Regions from separate parts of the Streptomyces sp. NPDC048462 genome, predicted to be linked through region 1. Evidence: riboswitches for the same ligand, from Rfam matches in the RefSeq annotation. Region 1 holds a riboswitch; the other holds the start of a gene.
The links. Region 1 has a riboswitch for thiamine pyrophosphate ahead of thiC (phosphomethylpyrimidine synthase ThiC). Riboswitches for the same ligand answer to the same signal wherever they lie in the genome.
Positions count from the first base shown of each region.

Region 2: it holds a riboswitch for thiamine pyrophosphate, as region 1 does, so the genes downstream of both, thiO (glycine oxidase ThiO) here and thiC (phosphomethylpyrimidine synthase ThiC) in region 1, are expected to answer to the same signal.

Region 1 covers NZ_JBICXG010000017.1:16,148-21,406, forward strand. The annotation lists gene ACGFU6_RS25785 (YybH family protein) at 1-107, shown strand, start outside; gene thiC (phosphomethylpyrimidine synthase ThiC) at 263-2,056, opposite strand; TPP riboswitch at 2,049-2,182, opposite strand; gene ACGFU6_RS25795 (YibE/F family protein) at 2,253-3,590, shown strand; gene ACGFU6_RS25800 (SsgA family sporulation/cell division regulator) at 3,673-4,110, opposite strand; gene ACGFU6_RS25805 (IclR family transcriptional regulator) at 4,212-4,982, opposite strand; gene ACGFU6_RS25810 (DUF5326 family protein) at 5,242-5,259, opposite strand, start outside.
Region 2 covers NZ_JBICXG010000005.1:395,064-400,322, reverse strand. The annotation lists gene thiE (thiamine phosphate synthase) at 1-404, opposite strand, end outside; gene ACGFU6_RS12730 (Rv2175c family DNA-binding protein) at 542-907, opposite strand; gene ACGFU6_RS12725 (NAD(P)/FAD-dependent oxidoreductase) at 990-2,174, opposite strand; TPP riboswitch at 2,368-2,480, shown strand; gene thiO (glycine oxidase ThiO) at 2,478-3,656, shown strand; gene thiS (sulfur carrier protein ThiS) at 3,653-3,871, shown strand; gene ACGFU6_RS12710 (thiazole synthase) at 3,874-4,668, shown strand; gene pknB (Stk1 family PASTA domain-containing Ser/Thr kinase) at 4,793-5,259, shown strand, end outside.

The sequences.
Region 1 (5,259 bases):
TCGCGGGCACGGCGACGGACATCGCCCGCCGCGGGGAGGACGGGTTCTGGCGATACGTCATCGACAACCCGTTCGGCGTGGCTGACCACCCGGACTCCGAAGCCTGACGCACGCTCACCGCGTCCTTGATCAGGCCATTGCGCGGACCGGCCGGGGGCACGGACGTGCCGCGCCACCGACCCACGCCACCGTCCCACGCCCCCGGCCCGGGCCCCCGACCTGGCAGAACCGGTCGGGGGCGCGGGACGCCCACCGGTGAGCGTCAGTCCGCCAGCGGCAGGTACACCCGGTTCCCGCTCGCCGCGAACTCCTTGGACTTCTCCAGCATCCCCGCCTCGATCTCCTCGTCCGAGGCCGAGGCGACCAGGTCGGGGGCGAACTGCTCGGTGATGCTCCTGCTGATCTTCATGGAGCAGAACTTCGGACCGCACATCGAGCAGAAGTGCGCCGTCTTCGCCGGCTCGGCCGGCAGCGTCTCGTCATGGAACTCCCGTGCCGTGTCCGGGTCGAGTGCCAGGTTGAACTGGTCCTCCCACCGGAACTCGAACCGGGCGTCCGACAGCGCGTCGTCCCACTCCTGCGCCCCCGGGTGCCCCTTGGCGAGGTCCGCCGCATGGGCCGCGATCCGGTAGGTGATCACGCCGGTCTTCACATCGTCCCGGTTGGGCAGGCCGAGGTGCTCCTTGGGTGTGACGTAACAGAGCATCGCCGTCCCCCACCAGGCGATCATCGCCGCGCCGATGCCCGAGGTGATGTGGTCGTACGCCGGAGCGACATCGGTGGTCAGCGGGCCGAGCGTGTAGAACGGCGCCTCCTCGCAGATCTCCTGCTGGAGGTCGATGTTCTCCTTGATCTTGTGCATCGGGACGTGCCCGGGACCCTCGATCATCGTCTGGACGCCTAGCCGCTTGGCAACCGTGTTCAGTTCGCCGAGCGTGCGCAGTTCGGCGAACTGCGCCTCGTCGTTGGCGTCCGCGATCGATCCGGGCCGCAGCCCGTCACCCAGCGAGTACGTCACGTCGTACGAGGCGAGGATCGTGCAGAGCTCCTCGAAGTGCTCGTACAGGAACGACTCCTTGTGGTGCGCGAGGCACCAGGCCGCCATGATCGAGCCTCCCCGGGAGACGATGCCGGTCTTGCGGCGGGCGGTCAGCGGCACGTACGGCAGGCGCACGCCGGCGTGGACCGTCATGTAGTCGACGCCCTGCTCGGCCTGCTCGATCACGGTGTCCTTGTAGATCTCCCAAGTCAGCTCCTCCGCCCTGCCGTCGACCTTCTCGAGGGCCTGGTAGAGGGGCACGGTGCCGATCGGCACGGGGGAGTTGCGAAGTACCCACTCACGGGTGGTGTGGATGTTGCGCCCGGTGGAAAGGTCCATGACCGTGTCGGCGCCCCACTTGGTCGCCCAGGTCATCTTGTCCACCTCCTCCTCGATGGAGGACGTCACCGCGGAGTTGCCGATGTTGGCGTTCACCTTCACCAGGAACCGCTTGCCGATGATCATCGGCTCGATCTCCGGGTGGTTGACGTTGGCCGGCAGCACGGCCCGGCCCGCGGCGATCTCCTCGCGCACCACCTCGGGCGCGACGTTCTCCCGGATCGCCACGTACTCCATCTCCGGGGTGATCTCGCCGCGTCGGGCGTACCCGAGCTGGGTCACCGGGCTCCCGTCCCGGCTGCGCCGCGGCTGGCGCGGGCGGCCGGGGAAGACCGCGTCCAGATTGCGCAGCCCGCCGCGCGGCGAGGTGTGCTTGATCCCGTCGTCCTCGGGACGGGCGGCCCGGCCCGCGTACTCCTCGGTGTCGCCGCGGGCGATGATCCAGTTCTCGCGCAACGGCGCGAGTCCGCGGCGGACATCGGTGTCGATACCCGGATCTGTGTACGGCCCCGACGTGTCGTAGAGCGTCACGTCCTTGCCGTTGCTGAGGTGCACCTGACGGACCGGCACCCGGAGGTCCGGGCGCGAGCCCTGGACGTACCCCTTGTGCCAGCCGATGGACTTCCCGGCCTCGTCGCTCTGATTCGAGGCAGGCATACGTGCGTCCGCTGTGGTCATGAGACCTACTCCCTACGCCGGCATTACCCGGTAACAGGTTCGGCGGTCGGCGCAGCTTGTCCCGTACGGACGTACGGAGATCAGCGCCCTCTCAGCCCGGTGCTCCGAGCTCCCGCGTGTGCAAAGGTGCCACCACGCTAACGCCCTCACGGGTGTGCTGAACAGTGGGCCCCGCTCGTCTTGCGATGATCGGCCGGTGACGTCCCCCCATATCGTTCCCGAGCAGCCGTCCCATCAGCACGCCCACACGCACTCGCACGGACCCGCCGCACCCGTGTCCAAGCACCTGCGCAAGGTGATCGCCGCCGTACTGATCCCGTTCGCGGCCGCGGTCGCCGTCGGTCTCGTGGTGCTCTGGCCCGGTGGTGCGCCGGCGCACGAGCGCACCGGTGTCGGTTTCGACCGGCAGACCCAGCAGGCCAAGGTGGTGAACATCGACAAGGTCGACTGCAAGGACGTGAACGCGGCCCAGCTGCCCGTCGACGGCGAGACCCCGTCCGCCAAGGACCCGGCCACCGGTGGCGGCGGGGCCGCGGACTGCGAGAAGGCCACGGTCGAGGTCACAAGCGGCGAGGACAAGGGGCGCGCCTTCATCGAGGTGATCCAGCCAGGCGCTCCGCGACAGCTCCGGGAGGGGCAGGAAGTCGTCGTCGCGTACGCCCCCGACGCGCCCCACGACCTCCAGTACTCCGTGACGGACGTGAACCGGAAGTTCCCGATGGCGCTGCTGGCCGGGATCTTCGCCGTCGCGGTGGTCGTGGTGGGCAGACTGCGCGGGGTCATGGCGCTGGTGGCGCTCGCCCTGTCGTTCGCCGTGCTGACCCTGTTCATCCTTCCGGCCATTCTGCAGGGCTCGAATCCGCTGGTCGTGGCGGTGGTCGGGGCCGGCGCCATCATGCTGATCGCCCTCTACATCTGCCACGGGCTGACCGCCCGCACCTCGGTCGCGGTCATCGGCACCCTGATCTCACTGCTGCTGATCGGGCTGCTCGGCTCACTCTTCATCGGCTGGGCGAGCCTGAGCGGGAACACCGACGACAGTACGGGCCTCATCCACGGCCTGTATCCGCACATCGACATGAGCGGTCTGCTTCTGGCCGGCGTCATCATCGGTTCCCTGGGCGTGCTCGACGATGTGACGGTCACCCAGACCTCGGCCGTCTGGGAACTGCACCAGGCGGACCCGACGATGAGTGCGAAGCAGCTTTACCGGGCAGGTATCAGAATCGGAAGGGATCACATCGCCTCGGTGGTCAACACCCTGGTGCTCGCCTATGCGGGCGCCGCGCTTCCGCTGCTGCTGCTGTTCTCGATCGCCCAGAGCAGCGTGGGCACGGTGGCCAACAGCGAGCTGGTGGCGGAGGAGATCGTGCGGACGCTGGTCGGCTCGATCGGGCTGGTCGCCTCGGTGCCGGTGACCACCGCGCTCGCGGCACTGGTCGTCTCCGCGGACCGTACGGGGGTCGGCGCGGAAGCCGAAGCTTCGGCACCCGTACGGAGTGGCAGAGGACGCCGGCGACGGGCGAAGGCCTGAACAGTTGCACACGGAGAGTGATTCACCCGTTCGGCAGGTGTGGTGTTCGACCGGCACCAGGGGCCGGAGAGGCGGTTCCCCGTCAGCCGGCGTTCTGTTCCTCGGCCAGAATTCGCCCCAATGCCTCTTCCAGATTGCCCTCGAAGTCACCCAGCGTGCACTCCTGGCCGAGCGGGACGAGCTTGTCCGTCCGGTCGAGAAAGGCCACAAGAGGTGCTGTACCCGCCCTGAAGAGGGCGCGGTCCGCCCCCACCTGGAGCCGGATGTGGACGTCGCACAGTCCTTCGGGCTCGGTCGGCCCGATGTGTACGTCGCCGTCACCACTGGGGCTGTTCAGGCCGTCGAGCAGCAGCTCACGGCCAAAAGCCCAGGTGACGGGGGCATCGCCGGGGAGATGGAAGGTCATCCGGATCGCGTACGGATCGCACACTTCGTACCGGAGCTCCACCGGGATACGGAATGAGAGCTCCTCGGAGACGAGGAAGCTCATCATGACCTCAGCTTGAACCGACTCGCGCATCGTTCAACCCCGCAGTAGATGAATCTGGCCAGGAATGATCCCCCATGGCCCTATTGACGCCATCGTGGTGCACGCGATAGCAGATCACAAGGAGTGATTTTTCAGATACTGATAGAGAACACGAACGAACGCAAGAGGCTGGCCACTTCGCCACGTAGTCGTTCGACTGCGGGGAGCAACCGTTCTTCCTGATCCAGGGGTACCGAAATGGCCATCGCCGCTGCCGTGAAACCGGCCGCGATCGGGATGGCCGCGCAGACCGTCCCGAGTGCGTACTCCTGCCGCTCGATGACGGGTTCCATTCGCTCCAGCGACCGCAGCCGTTCAAGGAGCGCCGGACGGTCGCGTACCGAGTAGCGGGTCAGCGGACGGACCGGATGGCGGTCCAGGTGGTCCTCGCGGGCCTTCTCGTCGAGCTGGCTCAGCAGACACTGGCCGATCGCGTGGGCGTGCCCGGTCTCCTGGAAGGCGGCCCATTCGTCCACCGCGGGCGCGGCCGGGGTGTCGGAGACCGCGAGGAGTTCGATCTCGCCGTCGCGGTAGACGGCGCAGTAGACCGGGGCGCCGATGATGTCGCGCCAGCGGCCCAGGGACTGGGCCATCCGGCTGCGCCGGTTCTGCAGAGCGCCGTCGCCCACCAGCCGCTCGGCGGCGGCGCCGAAGAGGAAGACGCCGTTCTCACGGCGCAGATATCCCTCATGGGTGAGGGTACGAAGCAGGTGGTAGGCGGTGGGCAGTGGAAGCCCCGCCTCACGTGCGAGCTGTTTGGCCGGCGCCCCGTCGCGATGGGCGCCCACTGCCTCCAGCAGCCTCAGCGCCCGCTGCACCGATCCGATCAACGTCGGCACAGCGGTACTCGATGCCGTGGTCAACGGTCACCCCCAGGCATGGTGACGGGCGGTCAGCCCGCCTGTGGAGGCCGCCCCCACATGTCTGCCGCAGGTTCGGGTCCGGAGGCCGGATGCCCTGCCCACCACTGGTCAGGTGGTGACTGACGGTGCTCTCCCGGGCGGCGGCAGCGGATTTCCACTGTATCGGCAGCGTCCGGAAGGGTTGCTGTTTCGTCTTCCGCTTCGCTCACCTGGGCTAACCGTGCTACCGGTGGTGCGGCCACCGGTCGCCACCGGTCTTCTACCAGTCGCCGCGCGA
Region 2 (5,259 bases), on a different contig from region 1:
CCGGTGCAGAAGTAGTCCACGCCCGCCTCGGCGACTGCGGCGTCGACCTCGGCCTCGGCGTGCGTGGAGCGGCCGATGACCACGTCCTGGCCGATGATCGCGCGGGCGGCCGGCACCGGCAGGTCGCCCTGGCCCAGGTGCAGCACGTCGGAGCCGATGGCGTGGGCGACGTCGGCCCGGTCGTTGACCGCGAGGAGCTTGCCGTGCCGCCGGCAGGCGTCGGCGAGGACCGCGAGGTGGTCGAGCTCCTCGGCCGCCTCCATGCCCTTGTCGCGGAGCTGGACGATGTCCACCCCGCCGGAGAGGACCGCGTCGAGGAACTCGGGGAGGTCTCCCTGGCGCCTGCGGGCGTCCGTGCACAGGTAGAGCCGGGCGTCGGACAGCTGCGCGCGAGGCGTGGACATGGTGCGGTTCCCCCCGGGAAAACGATGACGTTCGGTAGGCGGTGCGGATTCGGCAGGCGGTGCGGATTCGGCAGGCTGCGCTGAGGAGGGGATGCGGGCCGCGCCGTGCGGCCCGCATCCCCCTGTACGGCTGTCGGTCAGACGGCGAGCGCCTGGGCGCGGCGCTTCACCTCCGTGCCGCGATTCTCACTCAGCGCCTGCGCGGGCGTGCCCGGCAGGCTCGGGTCGGGGGTGAAGAGCCATTCCAGCATCTCCTCGTCGGAGTAGCCGTCGTCCCTCAGGAGCGTCAGGGTCCCCGCAAGGCCCTTGACCACCTTGTCGCCGTCGATGAAGGCGGCAGGCACCTGGAGCGCCCGGTTCTCACCACGTCGTACGGCGATGAGCTGGCCCTCCTTGACCAGCTGCCGCACACGCGCCACCTGGATATCGAACATTTCGGCGATATCGGGCAGGTGGAGCCAGGCAGGGACGAGAGCATCGATCTTTGCGTCAATCTCGGTCACGGGACAAGCCTGCCATCCCGGGCTGACAGCCGATACCCGGACTCCGCCCTTCAGGGCCCCGCGCCCCCCGGAGGAGGCCCGGCTACCGGGGCAGGGCCGACTTCAGCGGCACGGAGGCGTCGCCGGCCCGCTCCGGGTCGAGCCGTGTGCCGGCCTCGATGAGCCTGCGCCCCTGGATCAGGTCGCGCGGCCGGCCGACGGAGAGCACCGCGACCAGCACGCCGTCCCGCAGCCAGCACACGGACCAGGCGGGGCCGGCCGGATCACCGCGCCACAGCAGGGTGTCCGCGCCGTCGTGGTGGCCCGCGTACTGCACGAACCGGCCGAACTGCTCGGACCAGAAATAGGGCACGGGATCGTAGGCGGGCGACTCCTCACCGCCCTCCCCCGCCGCCCCGATGATGTGGGCGGCCGCGGTCCGCGGGCCCTGCAGCGCGTTGTCCCAGTGGTGGACCAGCAGCCGCGCCCCGTAGCGCGCGGAGGGGAAGGAGGCACAGTCCCCCACGGCGTACACGTCGGGCAGCGAGGTGCGCAGCGCCGCGTCGGCGGTCACCGATCCGTCGGGCCCGAGCTCGACGCCGGAGCCGGCGAGCCAGCCGGTGGCGGGCCGTGCGCCGATCCCGACGACGACGGCGTCGGCCGGGAGGGCGCGGCCGTCCGCCAGGACCACCCGGCCGGGCTCGACGCGGGCCACCCGCGCCCCGGTGAGGAGTTCGGCGCCGCTCTGCGCGTACCAGGCGGCCATCGGGGCGGCGACCTCGGCGGGCAGGGCGCCCGCCAGGGGCCGGGCGGCGGCCTCGACGACGGTGACCTCGCAGCCTGCGGCGCGGGCCGCGGTGGCGAACTCGGCGCCGATCCAGCCCGCGCCGACGACCACGACGGCGTGCCGGGCCTCCAGGACGGGCCGCAGCCGCGCCGCGTCGTCCAGGGTGCGCAGCAGATGGACGCCGGGCACACCCTCGGAGCCGGGCAGCACGACGGGTTCCGCGCCGGTGGCGACGACCAGGACGTCGTAGGGGACGGGCCCGTCGGAGGTGTCCAGTTCGTGGTCGGCGGCGCGCAGGCCCGCGACCTCGACGCCCAGCCGGAGCCCGATGCCGAGTGTCTCGAAGTCGATGTCGAAGGCGGATTCCTCGGCCTTGCCGAGCAGCACCGCCTTGGACAGCGGTGGGCGGTCGTAGGGCTGGTGGGGTTCGGCGCCGATGAGGGTGAGCGCGCCGGTGAAGCCCTGCTCCCGCAGGGCCACCGCCGTCTGCACGCCCGCCATGCCCGCACCGACGACGACCACCCGCCGCCCGGCCCGCTCCGACTGCCGTTCCGGTCGCTCCGCCCGCTGCTGCTCGTTCACCCGACCACCTTAATCAACTGACGGCCCGTCAGGAAAGGGGTTCCTCGCCGCCCCCGTACCGCCGCCCTCCTGCTTTACCCGGTGCGGGGGGCGGGGTCTAGGGTGGCCCACGTAAAAGACTCGCGGGAGCCCGGACGCACCGGGCTGAGAGGGAGGCTGGACGGCCTCCGACCGTACGAACCTGATCCGGGTCATGCCGGCGAAGGGAGGGGCTGGATGCCCATGCCTGTCCACCGCGCGAGCGGGTCCGACGTCCTCGTCATCGGGGGCGGGATCATCGGCCTGGTGACCGCCTGGCGGGCCGCGCAGCGCGGTCTGTCGACCGCCGTCGCCGACCCCGACCCGGGCGGCGGCGCCGCCCGGGTCGCGGCCGGGATGCTGGCCGCCGTCACCGAACTGCACTACGGCGAGGAGATGCTGCTGGGGCTCAACGTCGCCTCCGCCGCGCGCTATCCGGCGTTCGCGGCCGAGCTGGAGGCGGCGAGCGGGCAGGACATCGGCTTCCGCGCCTGCGGCACCCTGGCCGTCGCGCTGGACACCGACGACCGCGCCCATCTGCGGGAGCTGCACGAGCTGCAGCGCCGCTCCGGGCTGGAGTCGGAGTGGCTGACCGGCCGCGAGTGCCGGCGTCTGGAACCGATGCTCGCGCCGGGCGTACGCGGCGGCCTCCGGGTCGACGGCGACCACCAGGTCGACCCGCGCCGGCTGGCCGCCGCGCTGCTGACGGCGTGCGAGCGGGCCGGGGTCGTCTTCCACCGGCAGCGGGCCGAACGGCTCCGCGTGGTGCGCGACCGGGCGACCGGGGCCGTGCTGGCCGACGGTTCGGAGCCGGCCGCCGATCAGGTCGTGCTCGCCGCCGGCAGCTTCAGCGGCCGGCTCGCGGGCGTGCCCGATCAGGTCCTGCCGCCGGTCCGCCCGGTCAAGGGCCAGGTGCTGCGGCTGACCGTACCCACCGCGTACGCCCCCTTCCTCAGCCGCACCGTGCGGGCCGTGGTGCGCGGCAGCCACGTCTATCTCGTACCGCGCGAGAACGGCGAGCTGGTGGTCGGCGCCACCAGCGAGGAGATGGGCTGGGACACCACCGTCACGGCCGGTGGGGTGTACGAGCTGCTGCGCGACGCCCACGAGCTGGTGCCCGGCATCACCGAACTGCCGCTCACCGAGACCCGGGCCGGTCTGCGCCCCGCCTCCCCCGACAACGCCCCGCTGCTCGGCCGCACCGCGCTGCCCGGCCTCCACCTCGCCACCGGCCACCACCGCAACGGGGTGCTCCTCACCCCGGTCACCGGTGACGCCATGGCGCAGCTGCTGGCCGACGGCGAGCTGCCCGAGGTGGCCCGCCCCTTCTCCCCCGGCCGCTTCCCGGCCGCCGCCCCCGTCCGACAGGAGCAGCACGCATGACCGCGCCCACTTCCCTGGCCGTCTCCGTGAACGGCGAGGCCGTCACCGTCGCCGGGGGCACCACCCTGGACGCCCTCGTCGCGACCCTGACCCCAGCGCCGTCGGGTGTCGCGGCGGCGCTCAACGAGACCGTCGTACCGCGCGGGCAGTGGTCCGCCGCGACGCTCACCGACGGCGACCGGGTCGAGGTCCTGACCGCTGTCCAGGGAGGCTGACCGTGTCCGACGACCTCTTCACCCTCGGGGACACCGTCTTCGGCTCCCGGCTGATCATGGGGACGGGCGGGGCGGCCGGCCTCGACGTGCTGGAGCGCTCGCTGACCGCATCCGGCACCGAGCTGACCACCGTCGCGATGCGCCGCCTGGACCCGACCGTGCGGGGTTCCGTGCTCTCGGTGCTGGAGAAGCTCTCCATCCGCGTCCTGCCGAACACCGCGGGCTGCTTCACGGCGGGCGAGGCCGTGCTCACCGCCCGCCTGGCCCGCGAGGCGCTCGGCACGGACTGGGTCAAGCTGGAGGTGGTGGCCGACGAGCGCACCCTGCTGCCCGACCCGGTCGAGCTGCTGGACGCCGCGGAGATCCTGGTGGACGACGGTTTCACCGTGCTGCCGTACACCAACGACGACCCGGTGCTCGCCCGGAAACTGGAGGACGTGGGGTGCGCGGCGGTCATGCCGCTCGGCTCCCCCATCGGTTCGGGGCTCGGTATCCGCAACCCGCACAACTTCCAGCTGATCACCGAGCGGGCCCGGGTCCCGGTGATCCTGGACGCGGGCGCCGGGACGGCTTCGGACGCGGCGTTCGCCATGGAGCTCGGGTGCGCGGCTGTGATGCTCGCCTCGGCGGTGACCCGGGCCCAGGAGCCCGAGCTGATGGCCGCCGCGATGCGGCACGCGGTGGCGGGCGGGCGGCTCGCGTACCGCGCGGGCCGCATCCCGCGCCGCCACTTCGCCGAGGCATCGTCGCCGGTGGCGGGGCGTGCGGCGCTCGATCCGGAGCGCCCGGCGTTCTGATCCGGGCGTTCCCGGAGCCGAGGCGGCCGCGGATCGCGTGTCCCTGTCACGACTCGGCTGCAGTACGGCTCCGGGATCGCCCCGGGCAGTCGGCGGTGTCCGTGGCGGCTCGTAGACTCGCTGCGTGGATACGACCCTCCAGGACCCTCTCGTCGGGCAGCTGCTCGACGGCCGCTACCGCGTCGATGCGCGCATCGCCGTGGGCGGCATGGCCACGGTCTACCGGGCCATGGACACCCGCCTCGACCGGGTGCTCGCCCTCAAGGTGATGCACCCGGCGCTCGCGACCGACGCCTCGTTCGTCGAGCGCTTCATCCGCGAGGCCAAGTCGGTGGCGGGGCTCGCGCACCCCAACGTGGTCGGGGTGTTCGACCAGGGGGCCCAGGAGCAGTACGTCTACCTGGCGATGGAGTACGTCGCGGGCTGCACGCTGCGCGATGTGCTGCGCGAGCGGGGGGCGCTGCAGCCCCGGGCCGCTCTGGACATCCTGGAGCCGGTGCTCGCCGCGCTCGGCGCCGCGCACCGGGCGGGCTTCGTCCACCGGGACATGAAGCCGGAGAACGTGCTCATAGGCGACGACGGCCGGGTCAA